2 linked regions of the Thiosocius teredinicola genome follow. The protein of the gene in region 1 interacts with the protein of each later gene in a pairwise test. Links are inferred from orthologs where the notes say so. Each region holds a gene or a part of one and is shown on either strand. Other genes may lie near its edges.

Evidence for each region.
Region 2: the proteins of lepA (region 1) and B1781_RS14675 interact in binary tests that used the Escherichia coli proteins (3 or more experiments, as listed by UniProt). The link is inferred for Thiosocius teredinicola from one-to-one orthologs.

The regions. Positions count from the first base shown.
Region 1 is NZ_CP019936.1:2,215,564-2,218,830, forward strand. What follows is about bases 138-3,081. They hold lepA (translation elongation factor 4), read left to right. Parts: upstream 138-678; coding sequence 679-2,484; downstream 2,485-3,081. Other genes in these bases: B1781_RS10670 (DegQ family serine endoprotease), read left to right, coding at 138-313; B1781_RS10675 (glutaredoxin family protein), read left to right, coding at 320-574; lepB (signal peptidase I), read left to right, coding at 2,593-3,081. In the rest of the region: more of B1781_RS10670, read left to right, coding at 1-137; more of lepB, read left to right, coding at 3,082-3,267. UniProt on the Escherichia coli protein: Required for accurate and efficient protein synthesis under certain stress conditions. May act as a fidelity factor of the translation reaction, by catalyzing a one-codon backward translocation of tRNAs on improperly translocated ribosomes.
Region 2 is NZ_CP019936.1:3,081,448-3,084,541, forward strand. What follows is about bases 275-3,045. They hold B1781_RS14675 (zinc transporter ZntB), read right to left. Parts: upstream 2,261-3,045; coding sequence 1,289-2,260; downstream 275-1,288. Other genes in these bases: B1781_RS14670 (AsmA family protein), read right to left, coding at 275-953; katG (catalase/peroxidase HPI), read left to right, coding at 2,490-3,045. In the rest of the region: more of B1781_RS14670, read right to left, coding at 1-274; more of katG, read left to right, coding at 3,046-3,094. UniProt on the Escherichia coli protein: Zinc transporter. Acts as a Zn(2+):proton symporter, which likely mediates zinc ion uptake. Purified ZntB reconstituted in liposomes also binds and transports Cd(2+), Ni(2+) and Co(2+).

The sequences.
Region 1 (3,267 bases):
TAAACCCGCCGAACCGCGCCCGGACGAGATCGAACAGCTGGGGCTGTCGGTGATCGACATCGATGCCGGCGTTCGCGAAGAGCTTGGCCTGGAAGACAAGGGCGGGGCCCTGGTCGGCAAGGTCGGTTCGGGACCGGCCGAGGATGCCGGCATTCGACGTGGCGATATCGTACTGATGTTTGATGGGGTGGACGTCGAAAACGCCAAGCACCTGCGCGAACTGATCGAGGCTGCCGGAGACAAACGCACCGTGGCCATTCTGGTGCGGCGTGGCGACAGTCCGCTGTTCATGGCGCTGCGCCTGAAAAACTGAGCGTCGGTGACGGAAAACCCGGTTTTCTACTATCGCAACGGCTGCCATCTCTGCGAAGAGCTGGCGGCCGTGTTGTTTCGCGGCTGGCCGGCGCAGGCGTCCGCGATGGAATGGCGAGACGTAGATACCGATGCGCAGTGGCAGCGGTTGTATGGCAATCGTGTGCCGGTCCTGTGTCAGGGTGAGGCCGTCGTCTGCGATCTGCAACCCGACCTGGAACGAATCAGCCAGTATTTCGGTGAGATGGCGAATCCGCTATAATCCGGCGACTTTACTGCGGTAGAGACCAGAACGGAACTTTCCGGTGGGAAGTTCCGTTTTTTTGCTCAGTGCTTTTCGACAGTAGGCGAGCTTGGCGGGCCTGAATGACCGATCTCAGTCACATCAGAAACTTTTCGATCATCGCGCATATCGATCACGGCAAGTCGACGATCGCGGACCGGTTTATCCAGGTTTGCGGTGGTCTGACCGAGCGCGAGATGGCGGCCCAGGTACTCGATTCCATGGACCTGGAACGCGAGCGCGGCATCACGATCAAGGCGCAATCGGTCACCCTGCACTACAAAGCCAACAACGGCGAGACCTACCAACTCAATTTCATCGACACCCCGGGGCACGTGGATTTCTCCTATGAGGTCTCGCGCTCGCTGGCGGCCTGCGAAGGGGCTTTGCTGGTGGTCGATGCGGCCCAGGGTGTCGAGGCGCAGAGCGTCGCCAACTGCTATACCGCGATCGAGCAGGGGCTCGAAGTGGTGCCCGTGCTGAACAAGATCGATCTGCCTTCGGCCGAACCTGAGCGCGTAGTCAACGAGATCGAAGAGATCATCGGCATCGAAGCGACCAATGCGCTGCACGTCAGTGCAAAAACCGGTTTGGGTATCCCCGAGCTGCTCGAAGCACTGGTCGAACAGATTCCGCCGCCGAAAGGTGACACACAGGCGCCGTTGCAGGCCTTGATCATCGATTCCTGGTTTGACTCGTATGTCGGTGTCATCTCGTTGATCCGGGTTGTCAACGGTGAGATCCGGCCCAAGGACAAGATGCTGGTCATGTCGACCGGCAGAATCTACCAAGTCGAAAAGGTCGGGGTGTTTACGCCGAAGCGTTTCGACAAGAAAGAGCTGACCACCGGCGAGGTCGGTTTCGTCATCGCCGGGATCAAAGAGGTCGACGGTGCGCCGGTTGGCGATACGCTGACCATCGACAACCGAAAGGCTACCGGACCGCTACCGGGTTTCCGGGAGGTGCGACCGCGGGTCTTCGCCGGTCTCTATCCTGTCAGTTCCGACGACTATGACGCTTTCCGCGATGCGCTGCAGAAACTGAAGTTGAATGATGCAGCCTTGCACTATGAACCGGAGACGTCGCAGGCCCTCGGCTTCGGATTTCGCTGCGGCTTTCTCGGCATGCTTCACATGGAGATCGTCCAGGAGCGCCTGGAGCGCGAGTACGATCTCGATCTGATCACGACGGCGCCGACGGTTATCTACGAAGTCGAGATGAACGACAACAGCGTGTTTCAGATCGACAACCCGGCCGCGTTGCCCGATCCCGGCAAGACGCGTGAGGTACGCGAGCCGATCATCGAGGCGCACATCCTGGTGCCGCAGGATCACCTGGGTAACGTAATCACGCTGTGCGTGGAAAAACGCGGTATCCAGAAGAACCTGCAGTATCTCGGTGGCCAGGTACAACTGGTTTACGAATTGCCGATGAACGAGGTGGTGCTGGACTTCTTCGATCGTCTTAAATCGGTGAGCCGCGGATACGCTTCGTTCGAATATGAGTTCAAACGTTTCCAGGCGGCGCCCTTGGTCAAACTCGATATCCTGATCAACGGTGAACGTGTCGACGCCCTGTCGTTGATCGTGCATCGTGACAATTCGGAATCGCGCGGCCGCGAACTGACTGAACGGATGAAGGAAATCATCCCGCGACAGATGTTCGAAGTCGCCATACAGGCGGCCATCGGCAGCAAGATCATCGCACGCTCCACGGTCAAGGCACTGCGCAAGAACGTCACCGCCAAGTGCTATGGTGGCGATGTGACGCGTAAGCGCAAGCTGTTGGAAAAACAGAAGGCGGGTAAGAAGCGCATGAAACAGGTGGGTAAAGTCGAGATCCCGCAAGAAGCGTTTCTTGCTGTGCTGCAAGTGGGTAAGGACAATTGAGCGGATTCAAAACCGGTCTTCTGTAGCCGACCGGGTCCGCATCCAGGAAATGACATGCAAGCGACCTTAGTAATCGGATTTTTTGGCCTGCTGGTATGGGTCGTCTTCGTGTATGGCATCGAGCCCGCGCTGGCGCTCGGCTCGTTGATTACCGGTATCGTCTGGTTGGTCCATCGCATTGCCAAAGGCAAGGCCGAAGGCAAACTGCCGCTGACCGTCGAATACGCGCGGTCGTTCTTTCCGATCTTCCTGATCGTGCTGTTGCTTAGGGCATTCCTGGTCGAGCCGTTTCGCATCCCCTCGGGTTCGATGATGCCGACCCTTCTTGTGGGCGATTTTATTCTGGTCAACAAGTTCACCTACGGCATTCGCATGCCGGTGACCAAAACCAAGCTGATTGAGGTCGGTGAGCCGGAGCGCGGCGATATCGTGGTGTTCCGCTTTCCACAGAATCCGCGCCTGGACTACATCAAGCGGGTAGTGGGGCTTCCAGGCGACACGGTGCGATACCGCGACAAGCATCTTTTCATCAACGGCGAGCAGATGCCGATCGAGTTGAACGGTCAATACCAGGCGGAAGGCTCCGGCATGCGCGCGATGGGGTCCAATATCGGCAGCGAACAGCTGGGTGATGTCGAGCATGCGGTCTTGATCAATCCGATGAAGCCGGATTTTGATCCGATGCACTGCAACTACCTGGGTCACCAGGAAAAAACCATCCCTGAAGGCCACTACCTGATGGTCGGCGACAACCGCGACGATAGTAACGACGGGCGGTGTTGG
Region 2 (3,094 bases), 870 kb from region 1 along the record:
GCCGACCGGGGCGGCTCGACGGATGCATCGATAGTGAGCTGCGCCGACAACTGACCGCTGCCGAGCTGCGCAGCGAAGTCTTTGACTTCGAGCACACCGTCCTTCGTCGTGATCTGCAGAGACACCCGATCGAGACTCAAGGATCCATTGACGAGCTTGCCGATCTGCACGCGAACGTCCGTCTCCAGCGTCGTCGGCACGCTCAAATCAAGCCTCTCGCTGCTGAACAGCTTTGCGCGTGAGCCCTGCGACGAACGATCTGAAACGCCTTCGGCTGACGGTTCGACACGCACAACGTCCGTTGCGAGTTCACCGACAAGCTGTTGGCGATCCTCGTCGACCGTAAAGGACAGTTCGCCACGATAGGTACCGGCGCCGAGCTGAAGGTGGACTTCGTGCAAAGACAGCCCATTCGCCAGGATCTCCGGTGTGACGCGCAGACTGTCGACGGCATATTCAGTGAGATCGCCGTCCGCCTGCTTGCGAGCGAGTGTGACGTTGGTGAAGGAAACAACGTCGATCTGCGGGACCACGCCATCGCCATCCCCGTCGACCGTCTGCAGCTCCCAGTTCGACTCACCGTCGGCGTTCGACTCTAGAAGCAGTGTTCCGTCTTCGATCTCGATACGCTGTATATGCACCTTGCCCGATAGCAAAGGACGCAAGGCCAGCTGTACTCTCAAGGTACCGACCCGCGCCATTTCCCGGTCCGATCCCCAGTCTGCGTTGGCCAGGGCGACATTACCGATCTCGAGCGTGGGATTCAGGGAAGGACGCAGATGCAGGCCCCCCTCAATGATGAGTTGCCTGCCGATGAGGCGTTGCACTTCAGCGGCCAGTTCGTCTTTGTAGTCGTTGGGATCGAATGCAATCCCAACGATAACCAACAGGCTGACTACGACTGCAAGCAGTCCCGACAGGAACATCAATTTGGCCGATCTGCGTCTGCTCACCCGGTAGTTCCACAACCTGCACTACGAGGTACTGTTTATCGGCCGATGAGCTTCAATCTTTGCCGGTAAGCGTCAGATTGCGAACCAGTCGCGCTTCCGACAACCTGCTGCGGAATAAAAAGCGCACTGTCATGAATTAACGGTGGTCGCGATGAACGGCGTTCACTTGTACAAGCGACGATAGTGAACTGGATATCGCATCGACTGCGCTTGCAAGCGCCAGGTTACCGACATCGACACCACCACCTGTCGCAGCCGCCCGCTAAACGCAAACAAGCGCACACCCACTCTGCCAAACCCATGTTGTCAATTCGACCTGGTGCTACGCGGTTCGATCAGAACCAACGTCGCCATCGGAACAGCAACACCTGCAGACCAGTAATCAACAGCAGCACGATCAGGATGTCGACAAACCCGCGCGGATTGTCGGCAAGCGGGATGCCTCCCACGTTGATGCCGAACAGGCCGGTCAGGAATCCCAAAGGCAGAAACACCGCAGCGACGACTGACAGCACATACATGCGTGAATTCAGTTGCTCGGAGAGCTTATTGCCGAGCTCTTCCTGGGTGACGGCAGCGCGTTCGCGCGCTGCATCCAGATCTTCGACATAGCGCGTAACCCGATCGGCCTCTTCGCGCAGACGCAACAGATCGCGATCCTCGAACCAACTCGTGCGCATTACGGTAAGTTGCGCCAAGGCATCGCGTTGCGGCGCAACGTAGCGACGCAATGCGATGATCTCTCGTCGCAGGTCATTGAGTTGAGCACGCAACTGCCGGCTTTCTTCAACCAAGACTCTATCCTGTAGCGCGTCCACTTCGTCATCGATATCGCCGATCACGCCGGCCATACGTGACACCAGGCGTTGCGCGAGCTGCACGACAAAATCGCCGGTACTGGTCGGGCCATGGCCTTGTTCGATAGCGGTACGCAGATCGTGGACTGAGAGCAGCCTGCGGATACGCACCGTGATGATACGGCTCTCTTCCAACCACACGCGGATCGAAACCATGTCTTCCGGATTGGCGCCGGGATTCAGGTTGACTCCGCGCAGAAACAGCATCACGCCACCACCCATCTGCGCACATCGCGGCCGGGTATCTTCAGCAAGCAGCGCATCGACCACCAGGGGATCGAGGCCGCTTTGTTCGCGCAGCCAATGTCGACTGTCTTCCGAATCACGATTCAGATGCACCCACAGCAACCCATCGCCTGGATTCCACGTGGCCACCTCCGCCCAATCAAAGCGGCTCCCCTTACCGTCGCCGTCGATCAAATAAGAGAAAACCAGGCCATCATCATGCATATCGCCCCCGTCGTTCGATCTGTAGCTGTTTCTGTCGCAAGCACTCAACCACGCACTATACCGGCCGGATCGCCGTTTTCGACGTCGCCCCGCCACCGCGGCGTTGCGTCCAATTGCCGCAAGCTATTGACGCCTTTGGAAAGTGCAATTGGTCTCGCGAACAGCGACCGGCTATACCTATCAACAGACAGCAATAACCACGTGGTTCGTGCCACAGGAGAAAATACCGATGTCGACAGAGAGCAAGTGCCCTTTTCATCATACCGCCGGCGGTGGTATGTCCAATCGCGACTGGTGGCCGAACCGTTTGAACCTCGACATCCTGCGTCAGCAGTCGTCGAAGTCGAACCCGATGGACGAAGACTTCAACTACGCCGAGGCATTTCGCAGTCTCGATCTCGATGCCGTCAAAAAGGACCTGCACGCACTGATGACCGATTCGCAGGAGTGGTGGCCGGCGGATTACGGACACTACGGACCGTTCTTCATCCGCATGGCATGGCACAGCGCCGGAACCTATCGAACCAATGACGGGCGCGGTGGTGCAGCGACCGGCAACCAGCGATTTGCACCGATCAACAGCTGGCCGGACAACGTCAACCTCGACAAAGCACGCCGACTGCTGTGGCCCATCAAGCAGAAATATGGCCGCAAGATCTCGTGGGCTGACCTGTTCATTCTCACCGGCAACGTTGCACTTGAATCCATGGGGTTCAAAACCTTCGGATTCGCCGGTGGCCGCGAAGACATCTGGGAACCCGAAAAAGACATCTACTGGGGCAATGAAGACGAATGGCTCGCCACGAGTGACAAGCCGAAAAGCCGCTACAGCGG